One region of the Streptomyces sp. NPDC051963 genome, then DNA from elsewhere that is predicted to be linked to it. Evidence: riboswitches for the same ligand, from Rfam matches in the RefSeq annotation. Region 1 holds a riboswitch; each other region holds the start of a gene.
What was found. Region 1 has a riboswitch for cyclic di-AMP ahead of ACIHFB_RS33930 (transglycosylase family protein). Riboswitches for the same ligand answer to the same signal wherever they lie in the genome.
Positions count from the first base shown of each region.

Region 2: linked by a shared signal. The riboswitch ahead of ACIHFB_RS36170 (transglycosylase SLT domain-containing protein) and the one ahead of ACIHFB_RS33930 (transglycosylase family protein) in region 1 are both predicted to bind cyclic di-AMP.
Region 3: linked by a shared signal. The riboswitch ahead of ACIHFB_RS35225 (NlpC/P60 family protein) and the one ahead of ACIHFB_RS33930 (transglycosylase family protein) in region 1 are both predicted to bind cyclic di-AMP.

Region 1 covers NZ_JBIUCC010000008.1:543,416-546,918, forward strand. The annotation lists gene ACIHFB_RS33920 (cytochrome P450) at 1-105, shown strand, start outside; gene ACIHFB_RS33925 (transglycosylase family protein) at 250-1,275, shown strand; cyclic di-AMP (ydaO/yuaA leader) riboswitch at 1,452-1,636, shown strand; gene ACIHFB_RS33930 (transglycosylase family protein) at 1,640-2,347, shown strand; gene eno (phosphopyruvate hydratase) at 2,679-3,503, shown strand, end outside.
Region 2 covers NZ_JBIUCC010000009.1:379,162-382,664, forward strand. The annotation lists gene ACIHFB_RS36165 (CocE/NonD family hydrolase) at 1-1,011, shown strand, start outside; cyclic di-AMP (ydaO/yuaA leader) riboswitch at 1,295-1,457, shown strand; gene ACIHFB_RS36170 (transglycosylase SLT domain-containing protein) at 1,461-1,943, shown strand; gene ACIHFB_RS36175 (HAD family hydrolase) at 1,982-2,794, opposite strand; gene fahA (fumarylacetoacetase) at 3,046-3,503, shown strand, end outside.
Region 3 covers NZ_JBIUCC010000009.1:187,042-190,544, reverse strand. The annotation lists gene ACIHFB_RS35230 (ABC transporter ATP-binding protein) at 1-794, opposite strand, end outside; gene ACIHFB_RS35225 (NlpC/P60 family protein) at 901-2,058, opposite strand; cyclic di-AMP (ydaO/yuaA leader) riboswitch at 2,066-2,238, opposite strand; gene ACIHFB_RS35220 (ScyD/ScyE family protein) at 2,502-3,503, shown strand, end outside.

The sequences.
Region 1 (3,503 bases):
TCCACCGATTTGAGATGGCGCGGCGGACTCATCATGCGCGGACTGCGCACCCTGCCGGTCGAGTTCACGCCATCTGGCCAACACGCCTCACCTGCGCAAAGGTGACACGCCTTCAATTCTGTGATCTTCACGTGATCTACGCGGCATTAACTTGTGACAAGTGATGTGCTGCCTATACGTTCACGGATCAGCGCGACGCTGTGTCTCACCCGCCGCGCCGGTCACTGCTGTCTCGCGAAAGGCCCCCGCATGCTCTCCGGGAACGGTCGTCACCGTCGCCCCCGTCAGGCTCCGGCCCTCCTCGTCGCGGCCGGAGTGACCGGCTCCGCCATCGCCATCCCGCTCCTCGGTGCGAGTGGCGCGAGCGCGGCCGACGGCAGCACCTGGGACAAGGTCGCGGAGTGTGAAAGCGGAGGCGCCTGGAGCGCCAACAACGGCAACGGGTTCTACGGCGGCCTCCAGTTGGCGCAGGAGGACTGGGAGGAGTACGGCGGCCTCGACTACGCCCCGAGCGCCGACCAGGCCAGCCGCTCCCAGCAGATAGCCGTCGCGGAGAAGGTGCTCGCGGACCAGGGCGCCGGCGCGTGGCCCACCTGCGGTCTGCTCTACGGCCTCGGTGAGGACTCCCGTTCGGCGGGTGTCGACACGGGTCTGGCGGGCGAGGCGTCGGCCGACGAGTCCACCTCGTCCGACACTTCCTCCGGCTCCTCGGGCCTGTCCGACTCGCCCGAATCATCCTCGTCGCCCTCAACTTCCGAGTCGTCCCCCTCGGCTTCCCCGTCGCCGTCCTCCCCTTCCTCTCCGTCCTCCTCGGCCGATGGGCCGTCGGGCGACACGGACAACTCCGCCAAGTCCGACACATCCCCCGAATCCGACGCAAGCCCCTCGCAGGAATCCGACAGTCCGTCCACAGGTTCCAGCCAGGAAGACGATTCGGACAAGTCAGGCCAGAACGTCGGCTCTTCGTATCTCGCGGACACCGGCACCGGCAAGCATCGCGGCGACAGCGCGGACGAGGGTGCGGCAGGCGACCGTACCGACTCCTCCGGCCGCCACGCCTCCCGCAGCGACGGCGACGCACGCGCCACCGCGGACGACTCCTACACCGTCCGCACCGGCGACACTCTCTGCGCCATCGCCGACTCCCTTGACGTGAACGGCGGATGGCGTGAGCTCTACGCCGAGAACAAGGGAACCGTCGGCGCCGACCCGAACCTCATCATCCCCGGTCAGACCCTCGAACTCGGTGCCGAAACGGGCGAAAACCAGCGGTAGTTGGGCCCCGCTTCGGGCTGAATGTCCGGTTTGGTGAAAGTGTGGGATGAGTCTCAGAAGCCCTGATCGTCTTTGAAATTCGGCGGATCGCGTGTCTACGGTCATCACCGCTCGCCAACACGAGCCCCGGCTGCCGCAACGCCGAATCCTGCCAGTGGCCGCACGGGAACAGTCGTCGCTTGACAGCGCCGTAGGCAGGAGCGGGGGACCCAAGGTAAGCGCCGTGCCGGTCAGTTGACCGTGTGCGGCTTGGGGTGAAGCCGTGCCCCGTACGGGACGAAAGCCTCGTACGAGACATGGCCGGGCAACTCAACCGGCCCGAACCCGACAGCTCACCTCGCAGGCGTCGGTGAGGGGATCAACCATGCTGTTTTCCGGCAAGGGCAAGCACCGTCGCCCGTCCAAGGCCACTCGCGCCATCGCCATCGCCGGTGTCACCGGCGCCGCTGTCGCCGCCCCGCTGATGGCGGCCGGCAACGCCTCCGCCGCCACCGCCTCCGAGTGGGACACCGTCGCCCAGTGCGAGGCCGGCGGCAACTGGTCCATCAACACCGGCAACGGCTACTACGGCGGCCTTCAGTTCTCCGCCTCCACGTGGGCCGCGTACGGCGGCACTCAGTACGCGGGCTCCGCCGACCAGGCCTCCAAGGCCCAGCAGATCGAGATAGCCGAGAAGGTCCTCGCGGCCCAGGGCAAGGGCGCCTGGCCGAACTGCGGCACCGGCCTGTCGGGCACCGCGTACACCGGCGGCTCCGGCTCCGACAGCGGTTCCAGCAGCTCCAGCAGCTCCAGCTCTTCGAGCGACAGCAGCACCAGCACCCGTTCGACCGAGGAGCAGAGCGCCTCCCGTTCGACCGAGCGCCCCGCCGCCAAGAAGACCGTCACCACGCCGACCGGCGAGAAGGTCAAGAAGGGCGACGGCGAGTACAAGGTCGTCAAGGGCGACACCCTCAGCACGATCGCCGAGGAGCACGACGTCAAGGGTGGCTGGGACAAGCTGTTCCAGCTGAACAAGGACATCGTCAAGGACGCCGACCTCATCTACCCGGGTCAGCAGCTGCACCTGAAGTGATCCGAGGTTCGCAGCAGGAACACGGTTGAACCACAGAGCCCTCATATCCGTGGCTTTCATAGTGGAGGCCTCGTGAGGGTCACCCCCGTCCCCCACGGGCTCCCCGCTCCGGTGCGTCTTCCCCCGTACGCACCGGGGCGGGGCTTTTTTGTGTCGCCTTGCGCGCAACTTTTTGTTCCGTTCAGAAACAATTTACTCTCGGTTCTGTCCAACGGGTGGGTGACCCGGTGGCCGATCGCCCGGAGCCGGTTAGGCTCATCTCGCAGAGCCGCCACGGCGCTGCGCCCGCCGGGCCCGGCCCGGTGTACCCGCGTCACATCCCAAGAAGGAGATGCTCGTGCCGTCCATCGACGTCGTCGTAGCCCGGGAAATCCTCGACTCGCGAGGCAACCCCACCGTCGAGGTCGAGGTCGGCCTCGACGACGGCAGCACGGGTCGTGCCGCCGTTCCGTCCGGTGCGTCCACCGGTGCCTTCGAGGCCATCGAGCTCCGCGACGGCGACCCGAACCGCTACCAGGGCAAGGGTGTGGAGAAGGCCGTCCTCGCGGTCATCGAGCAGATCGGCCCGGAGCTGGTCGGCTACGACGCCACCGAGCAGCGCCTGATCGACCAGGCGATGTTCGACCTGGACGCCACCGACAACAAGGGCTCGCTCGGCGCCAACGCCATCCTCGGCGTCTCCCTCGCCGTCGCCCACGCCGCCTCCGAGGCCAGCGACCTCCCGCTCTTCCGCTACCTGGGCGGCCCGAACGCGCACCTGCTGCCGGTGCCGATGATGAACATCCTGAACGGCGGCTCGCACGCCGACTCCAACGTGGACATCCAGGAGTTCATGATCGCCCCGATCGGCGCGGAGTCCTTCTCCGAGGCGCTGCGCTGGGGCACCGAGGTCTACCACACCCTCAAGAAGGTCCTGAAGAGCAAGGGCCTGGCCACCGGTCTCGGCGACGAGGGCGGCTTCGCCCCGAACCTCGGCTCCAACCGCGAGGCCCTCGACCTCATCCTCGAGGCCATCAAGGAAGCCGGTTACGCCCCCGGCGAGCAGATCGCCCTCGCGCTCGACGTCGCCGCCTCCGAGTTCTACAAGGACGGCAAGTACCTCTTCGAGGGCAAGGAGCGCTCCGCCGCCGAGATGACGGAGTACTACGAGGAGCTC
Region 2 (3,503 bases), on a different contig from region 1:
CCCGGCCGCTGGATCGCGGAGCCCGCCTGGCCCTCTCCCGACGTCACGACAGTGTCGTACGGCTGTCAGGGCGCCCCCGCTCTCGTACGGTCACCGATGCACACCGGGGTCGACGCCGGCCGTTTCTTCCCCTTCGGCAACGATGCCGACCTGCCGCCGGACCAGCGGGAGGAGGACGCGCGGTCGGTGTGCTTCGAGTTCCCGGTGGCCGAGGAGACCTGGGTGCTGGGGCGGCCGCGGGTGACGCTGCGGCTGGCCTCGGACGTCCCGCGCGGCCAGGTGATCGCCCGGGTCTGCGACGTGGCCCCGGACGGCTCGTCGACCCTGGTCACGCGCGGGGTGCTGAACCTGTCGGCGCGGGAGGGGCGCGAGCGGGCCGTGCCGTGGACGCCGGGCGCCACCGAGGAGGTGACCTTCGAGCTGAACGGCATCGGCCACGTCTTCCCGCCCGGCCACCGCATCCGGCTCGCCGTCTCCTCCGCGTACTGGCCGTGGATCTGGCCGCAGCCCGACTCCGCGGCGGGCTTCACCCTCGACCCGGCGGGCAGCTCCCTCGAACTGCCCGTACGCAAGCCGAAAATGGGCGGTAATGTCCGTTTCGAGGAGCCCGAGCAGGCCGAGCCGCTGGGCGTGAACTTCCCCGCGACGCTGGACGAGCCGCGGCCCGAGCGCCTGGTGGTGCGGGACGTCGCCCGGGGCTCGTGGCGCCTGGAGGTCGATCCGCGGTACGGCGGCACGCGCGTGTACCCCGACGGCCTCGAGTTCACCGAGGAAGCGCTGGAGACGTACACGATCGACGAGAGGGACCCGCTCTCGGCCCGCACCCGCTCGGACTGGTCGATCCGGTTGCACCGTCCGGAGCCGGGCTGGGACACCACCGTCCGCACCCGCTCGGAGATCAGCTGCGAGGGGGACGACTTCGTCACCTCCGACGAGGTGATCTGCACGGAGGGCGGTCAGGTCCTCTTTCACCGGACATGGGAGAAGCGCATCCCGCGAACGGCCGGTTAATAAAACCCTCTTGGCCTGATTGCCCGATTTGCCAACCTTGTGCATCGACGTGACTTGACTCACGTCCGCGCCTGCACAGGAGCTCCACAGATATGGCCGGATCCGCCTTCCCTTTGCGGCCAGTTGGGCTTTGTGACCGCAAAGGATCAAGCACCGCATTCCCCTCGGATCAAGGTCAATAGGCACGATGTGTGAATCCGGTACTTGTTCCGGACATGTGCTCTCGCATACGTTCCCGGCCTGTCGGGCGGACGCCTAATCCTGCCGCCGCCCGAACGACCCGTTGACGAACTCACCGCACGGCAGGAGCGGGGGACCCAGGTAAGCCGCCGGACCGGACACCACACCGGACCGGCTTGGGGTCAAGTCGCACCCGTAAGGGCGTGGCCGGGCACCTCCCAGCCCGAACCCGACAGCTCACCTCGCAGGCGCCGGAGAGGAACTTCGCCATGTCTGCAGCCGGAAAGCACCGCCGCACCAGAACCGCCCGCGTCACCCGCGCCATCGCCGTCGCCGGCACCGGCGTCGCCGTGCTCGCGCTGCCGATCGTCGGCGCGACCAGCGCCTCCGCGGCCACCCCGACCGTGACCACAGCCACCTCGCTGGGCTACGCCAACAGCCTCGACGGCTGGATCCAGGCGTCCCTCCAGGTGATGGCGCAGAACGGAATCCCCGGGTCGTACGACGGCATCTACCGCAACATCATGCGGGAGTCCTCGGGCAACCAGTACGCCATCAACAACTGGGACTCCAACGCCGCCGCGGGCACCCCGTCGAAGGGCCTCCTCCAGGTCATCGACCCGACCTTCCAGGCCTACCACGTGGCCGGCACGTCGTTCGACCCGTACGACCCGGTCGCGAACATCACCGCCGCCTGCAACTACGCGTTCCAGCGGTACGGCTCGATCGACAACGTCTTCGGCGCGTACTGAGTCCCGGTACGTTCCGAGTTTTCGGCGCACACCGGGAACTACCCCTTCGGGAAGAGTCGTTCGAGGACGACGGCGATGCCGTCGTCCTCGTTCGACAGGGTGACCTCGTCGGCCACCGCCTTCAGTTCGGGATGGGCATTTGCCATGGCAATGCCGCGAGCCGCCCAGTCGAACATGGGAATGTCGTTGGGCATGTCCCCGAAGGCGATGGTCTGTTGAGGCCCCAGCCCCAGGTGCTCGGCCGCCAGCGCGAGACCGGTCGCCTTGGTCACTCCGCATGGCTGGAGTTCGACGGTCCCGGGCCCCGACATGGTGACCGTCGCGAGGGAACCCACCACCGATCGCGCCGTCGCCGCCAACTCGTCGTCGGACAGCGCGGGATGGCGCAGCAGCACCTTGCTGATGGGCGCGCACCACAGGTCGTCGCGGCGCCCCACGCGTACGGCGGGCAGGGTCGGGTGGGGCATCAGGTACCCCGGCTCGATGAGCGTGAGCCCTTCGACGCCGTCCTGGTCGACGGCGGCGTACACCTGCCCGACCTCCGCCTCGATCTTGCCGAGCGCGGTCTCGGCCAGCTCCCGGTCCAGGGTGACGGACCACAGCAGACGGTCCGCGCCGGCGTCGTACACCTGCGCGCCCTGTCCGCACACCGCGAGCCCCCCGCAGCCGAGGATGTCGAGCAGCGGCCGCACTCTCGGGGCCGGACGCCCCGTCACCACCAAGTGCCGGGCGCCGAACGCCGTCACCTGCGCAAGCGCGGCGAGCGACCGGTCGGAGAGCGTGTCATCGCCCCGGAGCAGCGTGCCGTCCAGGTCAGTGGCGATGAGTGAATATTCGGTGGATGCGGCCATGATCAGAGAATACGGACAGAATCCCTGACCGACTCGACGTGAACCGGACGCCTCCCACGCTCACATGCGCCCCCACCGTCCCGAACACGCCGTGAACCGGGGCTCGTTGAGATCTTGCCGCCGGCCGGCGCATCCACGGCTCCATGACCCCGCTGACCTGCGCCTCCCCCGGCGGGCAACGCACCCGTAACGTGTTCCGCGACCACATGACACAGCAGGCATACGGACCGCACGAGAGAGAGGCAGCACCCATGCCCCCCTTCGATGTCCCCGAGGGCGACCCCTTCGGCCCGCACAACCTTCCGTACGGTGTCTTCTCCCCCGCCGGTACCGACGAACGCAGGGTCGGCGTCCGGCTCGGCGACCACGTCCTCGACGCGGGCGCGGCAGCGCACGCGCTCGGCTCGCCGTACGCCCCCCTGCTCGCCCGGCCGACCCTCGACGCGCTGCTGGCCGCGGGCCGCACCACCTGGTCGGACGTACGGCGCGCCCTCACGGCATGGCTGACGGTCCCCTCCCACCGCGAGACCATCGAGCCGCTGTTCCACCCCCTGTCCTCCGTGACCCTGCACCTGCCCTTCGAGGTCGCGGACTACGTCGACTTCTACGCCTCCGAGAACCACGCCCGGAACGTCGGCCGCATCTTCCGCCCCGACGCCCCCGACTCCCTGACCCCCAACTGGAAGCATCTGCCGATCGGCTACCACGG
Region 3 (3,503 bases), on a different contig from region 1:
GTGTTCGTGCCGATGGCCTCGCTCTTGGCCTCGCTGCCGATGATCGCGAGGAAGATCTCCTCCAGGGTCGGCTGCTTCTCGACGTACTCGACCGTGGCCGGCGGGAACAGCTGCTTGAGCTCGTCGAGGGTGCCGTTCGCGATGATCCGACCCTTGTGGAGGATCGCGATCCGGTCGGCGAGCTGCTCGGCCTCGTCCAGGTACTGCGTGGTGAGCAGCACGGTCGTTCCGTACTCGGCGAGTTCCTTGACGGCATGCCACACCTCGATGCGCCCCTCGGGGTCGAGACCGGCGGTCGGCTCGTCCAGGAAGATCACCGACGGATTCCCGATGAGGCTCATCGCTATGTCCAGCCGGCGGCGCATCCCACCCGAGTACGTGGACACCTTCCGTGCGCCCGCGTCGGTCAGCGAGAAACGCCTCAGCAGGTCGTCCGCGATCGCGCCCGGATCATCGAGGTGGCGCAGCCTGGCGACGAGCACGAGGTTCTCCCGACCGCTGAGGATCTCGTCGACGGCCGCGAACTGCCCGGTGAGGCTGATGGACTCCCGCACGTCCGCCGGTTGCGCGGCGACGTCGAAGCCATGGACGCCGGCCGTCCCCGCGTCGGCCTTCAAGAGCGTGGCGAGGATCTTCACGGTCGTGGTCTTGCCCGCCCCGTTGGAGCCGAGCAGGGCGAAGACGGTGCCCCGCGCCACGTCGAAGTCCACACCCCGCAGCACTTCGAGCTTCCCGTACGACTTCTCCAGACCCCGCACGCGAATCGCCGGACCGGCGATCGGTTGCGCCACCATGGTCATCCGCCTCCTCCGCGGAGCTTCCCGCCGACTGCGAGAAGCTCCTGCCGGAAGGATGGAGGGTTGACCCGGCGTCAAGGTCAAGCGCGGTCCTGCGGAGCCCTCAGGCCGGCCGCACCACGCTGTGGATCGACGACTCACCGTCGTAGTAGATCGACTCCTCGCGGACATAAGCCCCCGGCTTCGGCGCGTGGATCATCATCCCGTTGCCGATGTAGATGCCGACGTGGCTGATGTCGTCGTAGAAGAAGACCAGGTCGCCCGGCTGGGCGGCGGAGAGGGAGACGGTCGTGCCGGCGTTCACCTGGTCCCAGGTGGTGCGCGGGAGGGAGATGCCGGCGGCGTTCCAGGCGGCCTGGGTGAGGCCGGAGCAGTCGTAGGAGTCGGGGCCGGTGGCGCCCCACACGTACGGCTTGCCGACCTGGGAGCGGGCGAAGGCGAGGACCTTCTCGGCCTTGGCGGCGTACGAGGAGTCGGTCACGGAGGTGCCGGGGGAGTCCGACGCACTCGAGCCGCTCTCCTGCTGCGCCGCCTCCTGGGCCGCCGCCTCCGCAGCGGCCTGCTGCTTCGCGAGTTCCGCGGCCTTGCGCGCGGCCTCCTGCTGCTTCTGCTCCTCGATCGCCGCGAGCCGCGCCTTCTCCTCGGCGGTCAGCTTCGACAGCAGCTCGCGCGCATCGGTGAGCTTCTGCTGGACGGTCGTCTTGGCCGTCTTCAGGTCGCCCTGCGACTCGTTGAGCGTCTCGAGGCTCGCGGTGGCCTCGCGGCGCTTGTCCATCGTCTCGGACTGCTGCGTGACGAACTCGTCGACCGCTTCCTTCTGGCGGCCGGTCATCCGGCTCATCAGCTGGGTCTGGTCGAAGTAGTCCTGCGGGGTGTCCGCGAGCAGGAAGGTCGCGGTGTCGGGTGCGGAGGCGCCGGTCCGGTACTGGGCCGCGGCGAAGGAACCGAGCTCCTCGCGCGCCTCGTTGAGCTTCTGGGTGCGCTGGGCGACGTCGTCGAGGAGGGTGTCGACGCGCTTGCGCTGCTTGGTGGTCTTCTCTTTCGCGGAGTTGTACTTCTCGGTCGCCGACTCGGCCTGGCGGTACAGGTCGTCGACCTTCTTCTCGACCTCTTCGAGACTCGGCTTGTCATCGGTCGAGGGTGCGGCGTTGGCCGTCTGGGACAACAGGGCCACGGAGGTGAGGGCCGCCGTTGCCAGGGCGGGGGTCCGTATGCCTGCTACGCGCGTACCCGAAGGACGCGACTTGCGGTGCGACGCCAAGGGAGGCGACTCCTTCCATGGTCCGCCTACCGAGTTAGCTGTCGGGTTCGGGCGGGTGGTTCGGAAGGGTTGCCCTACGACCGTTCCCCGAAGGGAAGTCCGGTCGATTCACCCCAAGTTCGGTGGGTCCCCGGCTCCGGTCTGCCCAGGGGGACGCGCCGGATTAGGCGGAGGCCGCGCGGCCCGGCGACGTTCGCCGGTGGGGGTCGTACGGCCTGGAGGAACGCTAGCCAACTCGTGTGGCCTCTGTGAAGGTTGATGGGTGATATGCCCGATACATTTTCGTGACCTTAGCCCAGAAAATCGCGCGCCGTGGTCAATCCGGAAGGGTCTGCGGTGACTTGTTCGTATTTTGTCCGGAGTGACGGCGTCCGCCCGCTTCGGGCCGGTAGCTTCCAGCCAGCCACGGTCGGGAGCCGTGGCGGCTGAGAGGGAGTACGGCCATGAGGAAACGCACCGCACTCGTCATCGCCACCGGAGTCGCACTCACCGCCACCGCGGGCATCGCCCCCGCGAGCGCCGACGCCGGACACGACGGCCGGACCGCCGGCAAACCGGTCGTCCGCGTCATCGCGACCGGCCTCGACAATCCGCGTCAGCTGTCGTACGACCACGGGCGCCTGTACGTCGCCGAAGCCGGCCGTGGCGGCAAGAAGTGCATCGGGGAGGGGCCGGAGGGCGAGACCTGCATCGGTCTCAGCTCGGCGGTCACCAAGATCTACTGGGACGGGGGCGCGTGGAAGCACCACAGGGTGGTGCAGGGGCTCCCCTCGGCCGCCGCCCCGGACGGCGGCGGCGCGACCGGCGTGGACGGTGTCTCCGCGCTGCACGGCAAGGTCTGGGGCGTCGAGACCTTCGCCCCGCCGGAGGCCGGAGTCCCCACGACCCCGCCCTGGAACAAGCTCGGCAAGCTGCTGAAGATCACGCACGGCAAGGCGAGGACCGCTGCGGACATCTCGGCCGTGGAACTGAAGTACAACCCGCACAAGGCGTCCGTGGAGTCCAACCCGTACGCCGTCCTCGCGCTCCCCGACGGCCGCAAGATCGTCGCGGACGCCGCCGGCAACGACCTGATCGAGGTCTCGCGGTCGGGCCGGGCCCGCCCCTTCACCGTCTTCCCGGACCACGACAAGAACCAGTCCGTCCCGACCTCCCTGGCCCTCGGCCCCGACGGCAAGCTCTACGTCGGCGAACTCAACGGCGAGACCGAGAAGCCCACCGCGCGCGTGTGGCGCGTCGACCCCTGGACCGGCAAGATCCTCGGCTGGAAGTCCGGCTTCGGCTCGGTCACCGGCATCGCCTTCAACACCAAGGGCGACCTGTACGTCAGTCAGCTCTTCGCCGGCCAGGTGACCAAGGTCTCGCACGGCAAACGGACGAGCGTCAAGGTCCCGTTCCCGGCAGGCGTGGCCGTCGACCCGTACGACGGCAAGGTCTATGTCTCG